2 regions of the Arthrobacter sp. TmT3-37 genome follow, and region 2 is predicted to be linked to the other one. Evidence: predicted binding sites of a transcription regulator. Region 2 holds the regulator's gene; the other holds the start of a gene.
What was found. Region 2 encodes Rex, which represses fermentation and respiration genes when NADH is low (regulators of the CRP and FNR family bind a similar motif). Its sites were predicted from a motif close to CTTGTGAANNNNTTCACAAG; they were not measured.
Positions count from the first base shown of each region.

Region 1: rhaI (L-rhamnose isomerase) is a predicted target of Rex. The motif match lies at 6,072-6,091, and genes of this name have one in related genera.

Region 1 covers NZ_JBTNDU010000014.1:56,355-64,843, forward strand. Annotated here, with positions in the region: gene ACX80U_RS15170 (GGDEF domain-containing protein) at 1-89, opposite strand, end outside; gene ACX80U_RS15175 (DUF1206 domain-containing protein) at 369-1,211, shown strand; gene ACX80U_RS15180 (rhamnulokinase) at 1,231-2,706, opposite strand; gene ACX80U_RS15185 (bifunctional aldolase/short-chain dehydrogenase) at 2,708-4,789, opposite strand; gene rhaI (L-rhamnose isomerase) at 4,792-5,958, opposite strand; gene ACX80U_RS15195 (substrate-binding domain-containing protein) at 6,181-7,233, shown strand; gene ACX80U_RS15200 (sugar ABC transporter ATP-binding protein) at 7,336-8,489, shown strand, end outside.
Region 2 covers NZ_JBTNDU010000001.1:558,026-566,514, reverse strand. Annotated here, with positions in the region: gene ACX80U_RS02710 (potassium transporter TrkG) at 1-653, opposite strand, end outside; gene ACX80U_RS02705 (acetoin utilization protein AcuC) at 791-1,993, shown strand; gene ACX80U_RS02700 (ArsR/SmtB family transcription factor) at 2,045-2,572, shown strand; gene ACX80U_RS02695 (helix-turn-helix domain-containing protein) at 2,763-2,975, shown strand; gene ACX80U_RS02690 (30S ribosomal protein bS22) at 3,175-3,273, shown strand; gene ACX80U_RS02685 (HAD family hydrolase) at 3,401-4,213, opposite strand; gene ACX80U_RS02680 (glutaredoxin family protein) at 4,269-4,526, shown strand; gene ACX80U_RS02675 (redox-sensing transcriptional repressor Rex) at 4,667-5,374, shown strand; gene ACX80U_RS02670 (hypothetical protein) at 5,396-6,070, opposite strand; gene ACX80U_RS02665 (YceI family protein) at 6,272-6,829, opposite strand; gene ACX80U_RS02660 (histidine phosphatase family protein) at 6,989-7,666, shown strand; gene ACX80U_RS02655 (TlpA family protein disulfide reductase) at 7,757-8,326, shown strand; gene ACX80U_RS02650 (cytochrome c biogenesis CcdA family protein) at 8,360-8,489, shown strand, end outside.

The sequences.
Region 1 (8,489 bases), on a different contig from region 2:
ATCTCGACCTCCTCGAGGACGGTGATCAGGTCACGCTCCTGCGCGAGGCGCAGCGAGCCGCCCTCTGTCACGACGTCGTCGTTCAACATGCTTGCTCCAAGTCGTCGAGGCAGCGCTGTCGACTGACCGAGGAGTTGTTGAGAGACCATCGTGCGCGCTGTCGTGCCGGGTGGGACTGGCTTGTCCAGTGTGCCGCCTCGGGGGCCCCGCCTCAAGGGCGCCGCGCCCGTACATCCCGCCGGGTCACGGCCGAGGCACGCCGGGTACCGCCGATCGCCCGCCCGGTCCGTTCTCCTATGCTTGGAGCAACCATCACGGCTGTCCTCCCGCAGGGCGGCATGACAGCGCGAGCACGGAAGGACGGAGCTGTGACGACGGACCGTCGCGCCGAGGGGCGGGGACGCACCGCCCGGGCGGCCGACGCGGTCGAGCAGGTGTCCGACACGCGTGCGCTCGACGTCGCGGCACGACTCGGCTTCGCGGCACTCGCCGTGGTGCACATCCTGATCGGCGTCATCGCACTGCGCCTCGCCTTCGGCGGCAACGGCGAGGCCGAGCCGACCGGCGCGCTCGAGGAGGTCGCCGAGGGACCACTCGGTACGCCGATCATGTGGATCTGCGCGGTCGGTTGCGCCGGCCTCGCGCTATGGCAGCTCAGCGAGGCCACCCTGCGCGCGCGGCACCTGCCGACGGGCGAGCGGATCGGGAAGCACATCTCGTCGGGTGCCCTCGTGGTCATCTACGGATCCATGGCGGGGACCTTCGCGCGGTTCGGACTCGGCGACGGCCCGGACTCCTCCGAGTCGACGGTCGACTTCACGCGGTCCCTCCTGTCCTCGGGCCCCGGTGTGGTGCTCGTGTTCGTGGCCGCAGCGGTCGTCCTGGGCATCGGCGCGCACTTCGTCGTCAAGGGGATCCGACGCGGCTTCCGGCCGGAGCTGCGCACTTTCGAGGACACCACCCGCGGACGGCTGATCGACCTCCTCGGCGTCGTGGGGCACGTGGCCAAGGGACTCGCTCTGCTCCTCGTCGGAGGGCTCTTCGTCATTGCGGGGCTGAACCGCGATCCGCAGGAATCGACCGGACTGGATGGCAGCCTGAAGGCGCTCCAGTACCATCCGTTCGGTGTCCCCTTCCTGACGGTGATCGCGATCGGACTCGTCTGCTACGGCGTGTTCGCCATCATCCGTTCCGTCTTCGGCCGGATGTGAGGTTCCCGCCGCCGTCCGGCTACCCCGCCGGGGACAGCGCCGCGAGGTCCGCGGGCTCGTAGCGCACCGTGCGGGCCGCGGCGCGCGCCGCCTCCCTGATCCCGGTGAGTCCCGGGCCGGCGGCGACCAGACCGGCTGCCCGCGCCTGGACGAGGACATTGCCGAGCGCCGTCGCCTCCACGGGACCTGCGAGGACCGGCAGCCCGGTCCGGTCCGCGGTCAGTTGGCACAGCAGGGCGTTCTGCGACCCACCACCCACCACGTGGATGACATCGATGGCATGTCCGGACAGCCGGACGGCGTCCCGGAGCGTGCGGGCGTAGGCCTCCGCGAGACTGTCCAGGATGCACCGCACCACGGCCGCCCGGGACGACGGCGCAGCATGGCCGGCGGCCTCCGCGGCCCGCCGGATGCGCGCCGGCATCCCGTCCGGCGCGAGGAAGTCGTTGCTGTCGGTGTCGATCACGGGCCCGCCCGCGGGCAGCTCCCCTGCGGCGGCGAGCAGTCCGAGGAGGTCCGGCTCCGGCCCCTCGACGCTCCACTCGCGCAGGCACTCCTGCAGGAGCCAGAGGCCGCCGGTGTTGCGCAGGTACCGGATGGTGCCGTCCACACCACGCTCGTTGGTGAAGTTCGCCGCGCGGCTCCCGTCACCGAGGATGGGTGTGTCGAGCTCGACGCCGACGAGCGACCAGGTCCCGGAGGAGATGTAGGCGAAACGGGTCGACCCCGCCGGCACCGCGGCCACCGCCGACGCGGTGTCGTGGGACCCGACGGCGACGACGGCGGTGGTCTCCGGCAGCCCTGTTCCCGCAGCGATGGCGGGCAGCAGGTGCCCGACCACGCTCCCGGGCTCCACGAGCAGCGGGAAGAGGTCGGGAGACAGTCCGAGCGCTTCGAGGAGGTCCTGGGCCCACGTGCCCGTCGCGGCGTCGAGCAGGCCGGTGGTGGAGGCGTTCGTGGCCTCGGTGCGGCGCTCGCCGGTGAGCCGGTAGGCCAGCAGGTCCGGGATCAGCAGGGCCTGGACCCCGGACAGGGACCGCTCCGCAGCCAGCTGGTAGAGGGTGTTGAACGGCAGGAACTGCAGTCCTGTGCGGGCGTAGAGCCGCTCCGGCGGCAGCGCCGCGTGCACGACGCCGATGGTCGCCTCGGTGCGTCCGTCGCGGTAGCTGAACGGCAGGTGCCGGAGCGCTCCGGTGTCGTCCACGAGCCCGTAGTCCACGGCCCAGGTGTCGATCCCGATGCTGGTCACCGTGGTCCCGGCCGCTGCCGCGGCAGCCGCCGCGGCAGTGAGGCCGGTCAGGACCTCGGCGAACAGTGCCTCGACGTCCCAGCGCAGCGCGCCCCCGAGGAACTGCACCCCGTTGGGGAAGCGGTGCACCGTGACGAGTTCGGGTCCCGCGTCCGTCATGGTGCCGAGGATCACGCGCCCGGAGGACGCCCCGATGTCGACGGCGGCGAACGCCTGCGCCGAGGTCCCGCTCCGACTCCCGGCCATGTCAGCGCAGGAACGCGGCGGCGACGCCCGCGTCCACGGGGATGTGCAGGCCCGTGGTGTGCGAGAGTTCGGCCGAGGTCAGGACGGCGACCGCGTTGGCGACGTTCTCCGGCAGCACCTCGCGCTTGAGCAGGGTGCGCTGGGCGTAGTACTCGCCCAGCTTGTCCTCCTCGACGCCGTAGACCGCCGCGCGCTTGGCACCCCAGCCGCCGGCGAAGATCCCGGAGCCGCGGACCACGCCGTCGGGGTTGATGCCGTTGACGCGGACGCCGTATTCGCCGAGTTCGGCGGCGAGGAGGCGAACCTGGTGCGCCTGGTCCGCCTTCGTGGCGCTGTAGGCGATGTTGTTGGGGCCGGCGAACACGGAGTTCTTGGAGGAGATGTAGATGATGTCCCCGCCCATGTCCTGCTCGATCAGCACCTTCGCGGCGGCCTGCGACATGAGGAAGGAGCCCTTCGCCATGACGTTGTGCTGCAGGTCCCAGTCCTTCTCGGTGGTCTCGAGCAGCGGCTTGGAGATGGACAGCCCGGCGTTGTTGACCACGAGGTCCAGTCCGCCGAAGGCCAGCACGGCGGCCTGCACGGCCTGGAGCACCTGGGCGGGGTCGGTGACGTCGGCCTGGACGCCGATGGCGACGTCGGGGCCGCCGAGTTCCTCGGCCACCGCGCCCGCGCTGTCGATGTTCAGGTCCGCGATGACAACGCACGCGCCTTCGGCGGCCAGGCGCGTGGCGATGGCCTTGCCGATGCCCGACGCCGCTCCCGTCACCAGGGCGATGCGTCCCGCGTGGGACTTGGGCTTGGGCATCCGCGCGAGCTTGGCCTCCTCGAGGGCCCAGTACTCGATGCGGAACTTCTCGCTCTCCTCGATGGGGGAGTAGGCGGAGATGGCTTCGGCGCCGCGCATCACGTTGATGGCGTTGAGGTAGAACTCCCCGGCGACGCGGGCGGTCTGCTTGTTGGTGCCGAACGAGAACATGCCCACGCCGGGCACCAGCACGATTGCGGGGTCCGCGCCGCGCATCGCGGGGGATTCCGGCGTCGCGTGCCGGTCGTAGTACGCGGCGTAGTCCGCCCGGTACTCGGTGTGCAGTTCGCGCAGGCGCAGCAGGCAGCTCTCCACGTCGGCGCCGGCCGGGAGGTCGAGCACGAGCGGCTTGACCTTGGTGCGCAGGAAGTGGTCCGGGCAGCTCGTGCCGAGTGCGCCGAGGCGCGGGTGCCCGCTGGAGGCGAGGAATTCCAGCACACGGGGGTCGTCGGTGAAGTGGCCCACTTGGGCCTTGTCGGTGGAGGCGAGTCCGCGGATGGTCGGTGCGAGGGCGGCGGCCTTGGCCCGGCGCTCCTCGTCCGGCAGCGGGGCGTAGCCCTCGAGGGCGGGCCCGAAGGGCTCGGCCGCGCCGTGCTCGGCGATGTAGCGCTCGGCGGTCTCGATGATCCAGAGCGAGTTCGCCTCCGCCTCGGCCGAGGTCTCGCCCCAGGCCGTGATGCCGTGCCCGCCGAGGATCGTGCCGATGGCCTCGGGGTTGGCGTCCTTGATGGCGGCGATGTCGAGTCCGAGCTGGAAACCGGGCCGGCGCCAGGGCACCCAGACGACCTTCGGCCCGAAGATCGTGGTGGTCAGTGCCTCGCCGTCGGCCGCGGTGGCGATCGCGATGCCCGAGTCCGGGTGCAGGTGGTCCACGTGCGCGGCGTCGACGAGGCCGTGCATCGCGGTGTCGATCGACGGTGCGGCACCGCCCTTGCCGTGCAGCGTGTAGTCGAAGGCCGCGACCATCTCGTCCTCACGCTCCACGCCGGGGTAGACGCTGCGCAGCGCCCGCATGCGGTCCAGGCGCAGGACGGCGAGACCGGATTCCTTCAGGGTGCCCAGGTCGCCGCCGGACCCCTTGACCCAGAGCAGTTCCACGTCCTCGCCGGTGGCGGGGTCGAAGCCCAGTCCCTTCGCGGAGGTGTTGCCGCCGGCGTAGTTCGTGGTGCGCTTGTCCGAGCCCAGGCGGTTGGAGCGCTCGATGAGGTCCTGCACGGTCTGATTGACCGTCGGGTTCGTGGTGGCGCCGGTCGCGGGCCCTGTCGTCGTCGTCACTGTCATGCTCCCCATCCGGCCTGCTGGCCGCCCTGTCGCTCGCTGTTGATCCGGTCCTGGTAGCCGCTGGCGCGGTAGGCGTCCATCGGGTCGGCCGGGAGGCCGTTCGATTCACGCCAGGAGGCCAGGCCCGGGCGGACGTCGGTGTAGAAGGCGTCCATCAGGATCGCGTTGGCGGCCAGCACGTCGCCGGATTCCTGCGCGGCGGTCAGCGCGGCACGGTCGACGAGCAGGGCCCGCGCCGTCATCTCCTGCACGTTGAGCACGGAGCGGATCTGGCCGGGGATCTTCTCCTCCAGGTTGTGGCACTGGTCGAGCATGAGGGCGATCCCGCTCTCGGGCGAGAGGCCGCCACCGCGGACCACCTCGGCCATGATGCGGAACAGCTGGAACGGATCCGCGGCTCCCACGATCAGGTCGTCGTCCGCGTAGAAGCGCGAGTTGAAGTCGAAGGACCCGAGCTTCCCGAGGCGGATCAACTGGGCGACGATGAATTCGATGTTGGTCCCGGGAGCGTGGTGGCCGGTGTCGAGGCAGACGAGGGCCTTCTCGCCGAGCTGCAGGCAGTGTGCGTAGGAGGTGCCCCAGTCGGGGACGTCCGTGTGGTAGAACGCCGGCTCGAAGAACTTGTACTCCAGCACCAGGCGCTGGTCCTCTCCGAGGCGGTCGTAGACCTTCCGCAGCGAGTCCTGCAGCCAGTCCTGGCGGGAGCGCATGTCGGCCTGGCCGGGGTAGTTGGAGCCGTCCGCGAGCCAGATCTTCAGGTCTCGGGAACCGGTGACGTCCATGACCTCGATGCACTCGTACATGTGGTCGATCGCCTTGTTCCGTACCGTCGCGTCGCTGTGCGTGAGGCTGCCGAACTTGTAGTCGTCGTCCTGGAACGTGTTGCTGTTGATGGTTCCCAGTTTCACGCCGTGCTCCGCAGCGTGCTCGGCGAGGATCCCGTAGTCATCCACCGTGTCCCACGGGATGTGCAGGGCCACGCTCGGGGCCAGGCCCGTCAGCTTGTTGACCATGCCCGCGTCCGCGATCTTCTCCTGCACCGTTCGCGGCGTGCCCGGGGTGGCGAACACCTTGAACCGGGTTCCGGAATTGCCGTAGGCCCAGGAGGGCACCTCGATGGCGAGCTGCTCCAGCTCCGCCGAAATGTCGTCGATGACAGTCATGTACTCTCTCCAGCGTGATGGCGACCGGGTGCTCCATCACACCTCGGGCGGCGATTTCTTCGGGATCTTCCTCCACCCCGGACGGGTCGGGAGAGGTAACCAGAATTGCCGTGCCTTTGAATCGTTTCATTAGCACGTTTCAAAGTTATCCTTGCCCTAGACCGAGTGTCAACAGTCCTTCCGGCCCCGCAGTCCGGACCGGACCCGAGCTTCGAGGATTCCATGGACAGCCGACCAGTCAGCATCAAGGACGTTGCCGACCGGGCGGGTGTGGCGATCGGCACGGTCTCCAACGTGCTGAACCACCCCGCGCGAGTCTCCGCTGCCACGCGCGAGCGCGTCCAGGGGGCGATCGACGACCTCGGGTTCGTGCGCAACGACGCCGCCCGGCAGTTGAGGGCGGGCCAGAGCCGCACCATCGGCCTGATCGTGCTCGACGTCGGCAACCCCTTCTTCTCGTCCCTGGCGCGTGCCGCCGAGGACTGCGCCGCCGAGAACGGCAGCACGGTGGTGCTGGGGGACAGCGGCCAGGACGCCGGACGTGAGGCGAGGTACATCGACGTCTTCGAGCAGCAGCGCGTCCAGGGGATGCTCATCTCCCCGGTCGGCGACGTGGGTCCCCGCGTCGAGGCGCTGCGCAAGCGCGGCATGCCCGTGGTGCTCGTGGACCGCGTCGATCCGCAGCGCCGCTGCAGTTCGGTGTCGGTGGACGACGTCGCCGGCGGGTACATGGCGGTGCGGCACCTGCTGGCGGCAGGGCGGCGGCGGATCGTCTTCGTGGGTACCAGGGCGGACTACCGCCAGGTGGCCGACCGGTTGACGGGGGCACGCCAGGCCGTGGAGGAGCACGACGGGGCGGTGCTGGAGGTCGTCGAGGCGGATGCCATGACGGTCCTCGCGGGCCGCGACGTCGGGGAGGCGATCGCGCAGCGCCGGGCGGGGGAGCTGCCCGACGGGATCTTCTGCGCCAACGATCTCCTCGCCATCGGCGTCATGCAGGCGGTCCTGCTGATCCGCGGCCTCCGGATCCCCGAGGACCTGGCGCTCATCGGGTACGACGACATCGACTTCTCCGCCTCCGCCGTCGTCCCCCTCACGAGCGTCCGCAAGCCCACGGAACTCATGGGGCGCACGGCCGTCGAGCTCCTGCTCGAGGAGATCGAGCGGCCGGCCTCGCGGCGGCGGCAGGTGATCTTCGACCCCGAGCTCGTGGAACGCGGGAGCACCACCGCGCTCGCTCCGGCCGCAGGATCGCCGGCACCGGCCGCAGGATGAGATCGCCGTTCGATCCGGGCTGTTGACGGTGATCTGGGTCACGCCTACTATTCGGTATGAACCGTTGCTCTGAAACGATTCATTTTTCCCGAGGAGATTGCAGTGACGCATCCTGATGGCCACGGCGGGGAGACCCCTGACCCCGCCGCACCGGCACGCACGCCCGTGCTGACGCTCCGAGGGGCACTGAAGACGTTCGGTCCGGTCGTCGCCCTGGCGGACGGGACCATCGACCTCGCCGCCGGCGAGATCCACGCACTGGTGGGTGAGAACGGCGCCGGGAAGTCGACGCTCGTGAAGATCCTCGCCGGCGTCCACCAGCCCGATGCCGGGGAGTTCCTCGTCGGGGGACAGCCCGTGAGTTTCCGCAACGTCGCGGACAGCAAGGCGGCCGGCATCTCCGTCATCTATCAGGAGCCCACGCTCTTCCCCGACCTCACGGTCGCCGAGAACATCTTCATCGGCCGTCAGCCGAAGGGGCGCCTGGGCCTCATCAGCCGCACGGAGATGCGCCGCCGCGCGAAGGACCTCTTCGACCAGCTCGGCGTCCCGATCGATCCGGACCGCGTGGCGGAGGGACTCTCGATCGCGGACCAGCAGATCATCGAGATCGCGAAGGCCATCTCCCTCGATGCGCGCATCCTGGTCATGGACGAGCCGACCGCCGCATTGAGCGGGGTCGAGGTGGACCGCCTCTTCGCCGTCGCCCGCCGCCTGCGCGATGCAGGCAGCGGCATCCTCTTCATCTCGCACCGCTTCGAGGAGGTCTTCGGGCTGTGCGACCGCATCACCGTCATGCGGGACGGCACCTACATCGCCACCCACGCGACGGAGGCGACGTCGGTCCAGGCGATCGTCCGCGAGATGGTGGGCCGCGACATCGACGCGCTGTTCCCCAAGACCGAGACCGAGACCGGCGACGTCGTCCTGCGCGTGAGCGGGCTGACACGCCCCGGTGTCTTCCACGACATCGACTTCGAGGTGCGGGCCGGCGAGATCGTCGCCCTGTCCGGGCTGGTGGGGGCGGGGCGCACGGAGGTGGCACGGGCCGTGTTCGGCATCGACCGGTACGAGTCGGGCACCGTCGAGATGTCCGGTCGCCCGCTGCGCCGCAAGGACCCCCGGGCCGCGATCGACGCCGGGATCGGCTTCGTCCCCGAGGACCGCAGGAAGCAGGGCCTGGTCATGGAGCTGTCCGTCGAGCGGAATGCGGCCCTCACGCTCCGCCACTCGCTCGCCAGGTTCGGCATCATCAG
Region 2 (8,489 bases):
AGGATCCAGAGGTCCGTCTCGTAGGGCACCAGCCCGTCGCTGTGCGGTGTGAATCCCGCATTGTTGAAGGCGGAGATCGAGTAGAAGATCCCGTGCCACAGCGCCTGCCACCACGGTTCGCCGAGGATCATGAAGCGGGGGATGAGGACGACGGCGAGCACGATCTCGATGACCACGGAGGTGACGATGACGATCCGCAGGAGCGTGCCGATCTCCCCCAGGCGGCTGGCGTTGTTCAGCGCCTCCTGGGCCAGCAGCTTGCCGCGCACGCCGAGCCGCTTGCTCACGATGAGCGCGAGCAGGGATGCGAGCGTGAGGGTGCCCAGTCCGCCGATGAAGATGCCGAGCAGGATCACCAGCTGCCCGAAGAAGGACCAGTGGGTGGCCGTGGAGACGACCGTGAGCCCGGTGACGCAGACGGCGGACACCGCGGTGAAGAAGGCGTCGTGCAGGACCGTGACCTCGCCGCTGGTGGTCGCGATCGGCAGGCTCAGGAGCGCGGTGAACAGCAGGATGACGCCGCTGAAGATGAACAGGGCGAGCCGCGCGGGAGAGCTGTTGGCGAAGGAGTCGACGAAGTCACGGATCGAGGCCAGCAGCCTGAAGTATCCGTTCTGATCGTCCTTCAGCCACCGCGGCTGTTGACTTAGCATTGACGCCCGCTCTGCCCCGTCTGCCGGTCCTCCCGCCGAAGCGGCACGGTGACCGCCCCTTGTTGTCTTCCTGCAGTAGTAAAGCATCTCACCCGCGGGCATCGTCGGAATATCCGCCATCGCGTAGCCTTGCAGGGATGTCTACGCACTCCGGGCCAGCGGTACCCCTCCAGGTCGTCTGGGACGATTCGATGCTGGCCTACGACTTCGGTGGCCTGCACCCCATGAATCCGGAGAGGCTGCACCTGACGGCCCGCCTCACGCGGGACTGCGGACTGCTCGACCGCCGGGGCGTGACGGTCGCGCGGCCCTTCGTGGCATCGGACGAGGACCTCGCCTGCGTCCACAGCCCCGACTACATCAGCGCCGTCCGGCTCGTCAGCAGCAATCCGGACAGATCCGACGCCGCGCACGGACTCGGCACGGAGGACAATCCCGCCTTCGCCGGGATGCACGAGGCCAGTGCCCGTCTGGCCGGTGGTTCGCTCGGTGCCGCCGATGCCATCCTGCAGGGCACGACCGTGCGGGCGGTCAACTTCGGCGGCGGCATGCACCATGCAGCGCGCTCGCGGGCCAGCGGCTTCTGCATCTACAACGACGCCGCCGCCTCCGTCCAGCGGCTGCTCGACCGCGGCGCGCAGCGCGTCCTCTATATCGACGTCGACGCCCACCACGGGGACGGGACGCAGAGCATCTTCTGGGACGACCGCCGCGTCATGACGATCTCCCTCCACGAGACGGGCATGAGCCTCTTCCCGGGCACGGGCTTCGCCAACGAGACGGGAGGGCCCGGCGCCGAGGGCTACGCCGTCAATGTGGCGCTGCCGACCGTCGCGGGCGATGCCGCCGTCCTGCGGGCCTTCCACGCCGTCGTGCCGCAGCTCGCCGGGGCCTTCGCGCCCGACGTGATCGTCAGCCAGCACGGCTGCGACTCCCACCGTGAGGATCCCCTGACGAACCTCCGGGTGAGCGTGGACGCCCAGCACGCGATGATGGTCGCCGTGCGGGATCTGGCGGACCGCCTGTGCGGCGGGCGGTGGATCGCCACCGGCGGGGGTGGGTACGCACTCGCGAGCGTGGTGCCCCGCGCCTGGACGCTGCTCGTCGCGGTCGCGGCGGGCGCCGCACTGGGTCCGGGCAGCGAGGTACCCGCAGCCTGGCGCGAGTACGTCCTCGAGCGGCACGGGATCGATGCACCCCGCCTGATGGGGGACGGTGCGGATACGTGGTGGCGTTCCTGGGAGGTCGGCTACGACCCCGATGATGACCTGGACCGCACGGTGATGGCGACGCGCAAGGCCGTGTTCCCGCTGCACGGATTGGATCCCTGGTTCGACTGATGCGTCGGGTCGCAGGATGCCCGGCGGCGTATATATCGCTAGGGTAGGCGGATGGGTATCGATGATGTTTTCGCTGTCATCGCCGAAGGAACACGCAGGCAGATCCTCAAGAACCTGCGGGACGGCGACAAAGCGGTGGGGGAGCTCGTTGTCGAGCTGCAGGTGAGCCAGCCGACGGTGTCGAAGCACCTGAAGGTCCTGCGGGAAGCGGGACTGGTCACCATGAGGGCGCAGGGCCAGAAGCGGTACTACTCGCTGGATCCGGCGCCGCTCGACCACGTGCGGAACTGGCTCGCCGACTTCGAGGCGTCCGCGACGCAGGCAGGTACGGCCCTCGGGGAACCGGCCGGGGAGGCATCGGCCGACGCGACGCCGGAAGCAGCGACAGATGCGGATGTCGGCGCTGCCGGGGCCGCGGAGATCGCCGAGACCGGGGTGCTGGCTGCAGCGGTGCTCGCCGCCCCGCAGCCTCCGACCGGGGTCGAGGCCGTCCGGCCGCCCATCGGGAGGACCATGGGACGCGCAGCCGAGCGTGCCGCGGATCTGTTGTCGCAGCTGCGGCGGCGTCGCGAATCGTAGGGCCTTCCCACGACGGACGCCTGGGTGACGCACAGTCCTTTCACTTTGATCACAGGAGCCACTAGAGTTGTTCCTTAGGCGAAAATCCAGACAGCTCAGGACGACACGCCGGAGAGTCCCTCCAGGGGTGTCCTCCCCGATGCCGGTCTCAGGGTGAACAACAGCCTTCGTGCAAAGGAAAAGTGGTGAGATGGCAGACGGGAACAACTTCTCGGATGTGCAGTTCCTGACGGTCGCGGAAGTGGCCGAGCTCATGCGTGTCTCGAAGATGACGGTGTACCGGCTCGTCCATGCCGGTGACCTCCCTGCGGTGCAGTTCGGCCGCTCGTACCGCGTCCCCGAATCGGCGGTCGAGGCCTTCCTCCTCGCCGCGCAGGTCGAGGGCCAGTCCGAGAGCGCCTGAGGCCGGGTCCGCGCGTCCAGTCCGTTGTTCAAACGGATGTACCCTGTTAAGGAGCGTTTTGGGCGGGCCTAGGCCCGCTCGATTTATTGCATCATCCGGGCGACTGCCAGACGGCAGGTGCCGACGTCATGACCAGGGACGGCCTTCCGGCTACGAGCCTGATGCCGCCCTGGCAACAGAACAAGTTTGTGAGGACTCTATGGGTTCAGTTATCAAGAAGCGCCGCAAGCGTATGGCGAAGAAGAAGCACCGCAAGCTGCTTCGCAAGACCCGTCACCAGCGCCGCAACAAGAAGTAGGCAGGCGCCCGGCCATGAGCCGGGGTGTGCAGACCGGCCCGGATCCCCGCCCTCGAGGCGTCGGATCCGGGCCGTCGTCGTTCCCCGGCCCTGCGGATCGCGCAGAAGGCAGAGCCGGGCCGCGGCGTCAGCGGCCCCGGAAGCGTGAGAAGCCGCGCCACAGGCCGTAGACGGACCCGACGAGCGTGGCGGCGCTGAGGCCGAAGGTGGCCGCACGCCGACCGCTGCGGAAGTCGTAGACGGGCCAGTTGTTGGCGCGTGCATGACGGCGCAGCTTCCTGTCCGGGTTGATCGCGACGGGGTGGCCGACAGCGGTGAGCAGCGGGATGTCGTTGTACGAGTCGCTGTAGCCCCAGCACCGTGCGAGGTCGAGGTGCTCCCTCTCGGCGACCGCCAGGACGGCAGCGGCCTTCGCCGAGCCGTGCAGGAAGTCGCCCACCAGCCGTCCGGTGTAGAGCCCGTCGATGACCTCGGCCACCGTCCCGAGCGCGCCGGTCAGGCCGAGCCGGCTGGAGATGACGGCGGCAACCTCCACGGGCGTGCCGGTCACGAGCCAGACCTGCCGGTTCGAGGAGAGGTGCTGTTCAGCGAGGGCGCGGGCGCCGGGCCAGATCTTCGAGGCAATCATCTCGTCGTAGACCTCCTCACCGAGGGCCAGGATGTCCTCGTGGGCGATCCCGATCGCGAAGGCGAGGGCGGCCTCGCGCACCGCATCCACGTCGGTCATCGTCTCGCCGCGCATGATGAAGCGCAGCTGCTTCCAGGCCAGTCCAGCCGCGAAACGGAGCGTGAACGCCTTCCGCTGGTACATCTTGCGCGCTACGTGGAACAGGCTCGCGCCCCGCATGAGGGTGTTGTCGACGTCGAAGAACGCGGCCTCGCCCGGAGGCGGCGCCGGAGGCTCTGGGGAGGGCTGCGTGCCCTGGATGGCGTCCGGCATGCTCCGAGTCTAGTTCTTCGCTCCGCGGGCCTGCCCCCGCCAGTACGGTGGAGGCATGGAATCGACCGCTGATGCGCCGGGAAGCGGCGTCGTGCTTCTCACGCGCCCGGACTGCCACCTCTGCGAGGACGCGCGCGCAGTGGTGGACCGTGTGACCAGGGACCTCGGGATCGGCTGGCGGGAACTGTCCGTGACCGATGCCCCGGCACTCGGGCAGCAGTTCGCCGAGGAACTCCCCGTCCTGTTCATCGGTGGGGTGCAGCGTGACTTCTGGTCGATCGACGAGGCGAGGCTGCGCAGGCTGCTGTCCTAGGCCCTCCGGGTGCTGTCAGGGCGTGCCGGTCCGGCTTGGAGGCCCCGCGTCGTCGGCATACAGTGGTTCTACTTCCGCCCCGACGACGCCGGGGGACCAGGAACCACCGCCCGCTCGCGGTGGTGCTAGCAACGGAGCCGATGACAGTGACAACGCCGGACACGCCAGGCCTCCACCCCGTGGGTGATTCGTCACGCCATATCCCGCCCGCCTCGGTGGCCCGCCTGACCATCTATCTGCGGGCCCTCAACTCGCTGCTCGCCGAGGGGATCGAACGCGTGTCCTCCGAGGAGCTCGCGGATGCTGCCGGGGTCAATTCGCCCATGCTGCGCAAGGACCTCTCCTACCTGGGGTCGTACGGCACCCGGGGGGTCGGGTACGAGGTGCAGTACCTGAACCGGCAGATCTCGATCGCCCTCGGGCTGACGCTGGACTGGCGCGTGGCGATCATCGGCGCCGGCAACCTCGGCCGCGCGCTGGCGGGCTACTCCGGCTTCGTCTCGCGCGGCTTCGAGATCGTCGCGATCTTCGACGCCGACCAGCTCGTCGTCGGGTCCGAGGTCGGCTACCTCCGCGTGAGCGCCGTCGACGACCTCGAGGCCGTGCTGGAGCGGACCCGCACCAACATGGCGGTCCTGTCCGTGCCGGGAGCCGTGGCGCAGGAGCTGTGCGACCGCCTGGTGGACGCTGGGATCTCCAGCATCCTCAGCTTCGCGCCGGTGGTGCTCCAGGTGCCGCCGCACGTGCAGCTGCGGAAGGTGGACATGTCCACCGAACTGCAGATCCTCGCCTATCACGCGCAGCGGGCGCAGGAGACGGACCTCGATCCGATCTCCCGCGCCCAGTAGGTATTGCTGCGGAGGTCCCGCTCAGTAGCCGAGCTTCCTCGGTGCGAAGTAGGGCCGCGCGGGCTTCGCGTAGGTCAGGACGACGCCGGCCACGCCGAGGAGCATGACGATCACGCTCAGGGCGAGCGAGAGTCCTGAGGGCTGGACCGCGGCCTGGCCGGTCGCCTCTGCAGCCTGGCCCACGAGCGGGAGGAGGAGGAAACTGCTGAGGACGGACAGGACGTTCAGCCCTGCCAGCACGGTCGCAGTGATCCTCGCCCAGTTGTGGCCCTTCCTGATGAAGACGGCCAGCACGATGTACACGGCGGTGAAGAGGGCCGCGAAGACGATCCCCAGGCCCACGCCGATGGATGCTCCCGGAGCATCCGGCACGGGGGTGGTCAGGCCCGAGACGACGGACGCCACGAGGTAGAGGATGCCCGCCGCCAGGATGAGGTAGTACGCCCGCTGGACCTCCGCGGGTGCGGGACCTTTGTCCGCCGGGCCGGATCCCCCGGCGGGGGGCGTCGGGTAGGCGTAGCTGGAGGGCTGCTGCGCCGACTGGTAGTCGTACCGGCCCCCACCGTCGCCCTGTCCGTAGGCGCCGGGCCGGACGTGTCCGCCCTGGCCGGTACCGCCTGTGCCGGGTGCGCTCCACGGCTGTCCCTCGCCCTGCCTGTTGCCCTGCCCGTTCGGATCGTCCTGTGGCGTGCTCATCGCTGCGTCCTCCGTTGCGGTTCGAATGTCCATCCACCCGCCGGAGCCCCCATGGACGTGCCTTTCGTGGATGCGGTCATCGTCAGCCTAGTTCGTCGGCCGCGGCCGCGGACAGGGGCCGACGGCAACGGCCGACGCCGTCCAGGGGACGACGTCGGCCGTGAGCGTGCTGCCGGCCGGCCCGGCGGCCGGGATGCGGGACTAGACCGTGACGACGGCGGGAGCCACGAAGGCGGCTTCGATGGTGATGGTCACCTTGTCGCCGACGAGGACGCCGCCCGCTTCGAGTGCTGCGTTCCAGGTCAGGCCGAAGTCCTTGCGGGAGATGGTGGTGGAGGCGGAGACGCCTGCGCGGGTCGCGCCGAAGGGGTCCACGGCCACGCCGTTGAACTCGGCGTCGAGGACGACCGCCTTGGTGATCCCGCGGATGGTGAGGTCTCCGTGGATCTCGTAGGTCTCGCCGGAGCCGGTGTGGGAGGTGGAGACGAAGGTCATCTCGGGGAACTGCTCGACGTCGAAGAAGTCGGCGCCCTTGACGTGCCCGTCGCGGTTCTCGTCGCCCGAGGTGAACGACGCGGTCCTGATGGTCGCCGTGATGCTGGAATCCTCGAGGGAGGATCCGACGGTGAGGGACGCATCGACGTCCTTGAACGAGCCGCGGACCTTGCTGATACCGGCGTGGCGGACGCTGAATCCGACCTCGCTGTGGGCGGGATCGAAGGACCAGGTGCCGGAGGTGAGGCCTGAGGGGACAGTCATGATGAACTCCTGAGAAGTGGTGGTGGCGACGCTTACAGTGGATAGAAGCATGCGTATGCATGTTTTATTCCACAGATCGGTGGAATGTTCAAGTAAATGTACCGGTGTCCACTGCGCCCCGATTGGCCGTCGTGCGGGGACATGCGGGAAACTGGACCCATGCAGCGAGCAACCGTCCACCTGGTGCGCCACGGTGAGGTCCATAACCCCGAGGGCGTCCTCTACGGGAGGCTTCCGGAGTTCCACCTCTCCGAACTGGGCCGCCAGATGGCCCTGCAGGTGGCGGGTCACTTCGAGCAGCGCCGCGACGAGGGTGCCGACATCGTCCACCTCGTGGCTTCACCCCTGACGCGGGCCCAGGAGACCGCGCGCCCCCTCGCCGAGGCGCTGGGCCTGGAGATCGCCACGGATGAGCGCATCATCGAGGCCGAGAACCGCTTCGAGGGGATGTCGAGGATCAAGAGCAGGCTCCGCCAGCCGAGGTACTGGCCCCTGCTCGTCAATCCGTTCCGGCCGTCCTGGGGGGAGCCCTACGCCGAGCAGGCGGCGCGGGTGATGCTCGGGGTGCACGACGCCCGCCGCCGCGCCCTCGAACTCGCGGAGGGCGGAGGGGCGGACCGTCCCGCCGAGGCGATCCTCGTCAGCCACCAGCTGCCCATCTGGGTGACACGGCTCGCCGCTGAGCATCGCCGGCTCTGGCACGACCCGCGCCAGCGCGAGTGCACCCTCACGTCCGTCACGTCGCTCGACTTCGAGGGTGACTCCGTTCGCCGCGTGCGCTACGCCGAGCCCTGCGCCGACCTGCTGCCCGGTGCGGCGAATGTCCCCGGGGCGTAATAGAATTACTACACGTCGTAGAAATCATCGGAAGAAGCTGTGACACCAACCGCCCGTCCCCCAAAGCGCCGCCTCCTGCTCGAACTGGGCATGGCGCTCGCCGTCGTGCTGCCGGTTTCCCTGGTGGTCACCTCCTGTGCCGCCGAGGACCCGCTCGCACAGCAGGCCGCGGCCGGTGACGGCAAGAACTACATCGCAGGGGACGGCTCCGTCACGGAGTACGCGGCCGCGGACCGCGGTGAGCCCGTCGAGGTCTCCGGCACCCTGTTCGACGGGACGGACGTATCGAGCGCCGACTGGGACGGCCAGGTCACCGTGCTCAACTTCTGGTACGCCGCCTGCGCACCCTGCCGGGAGGAGGCCGCGGACCTCGTCTCGCTCCACGACGAGTACGCGCCGCAGGGCGCAGCGTTCTACGGCGTCAACATCCGTGACGAGCAGGCCACCGCAGAGGCGTTCGAGCGCAGCTTCGGCATCCCCTACGCGAGCTTCGATGACAAGGACGGGGGAGTGCTGCTCGGCATGACCCAGTACGTCCCGCCGCAGGCCGTCCCCACGACGATCGTCCTCGACCGGGAGGGGCGGGTGTCCGCCCGGATCCTCGGACTGGCCGACCGCGGTACCCTCAAGGCCCTGATCCATGATGCCCTCGCCGAGTAGCGCGCCCGCCGCGTCCCGTCCATGACGGTGGCCATGGCCGGACACGTTCCCCTCGCCGCGGGGAACGCCTTCGCCGACGCCGTGCTCAACGGCTCCATGCTCCTCGCCCTGCCGGTCGCGCTCCTGGCCGGTCTGGTGTCCTTCGCCTCCCCCTGCGTCCTGC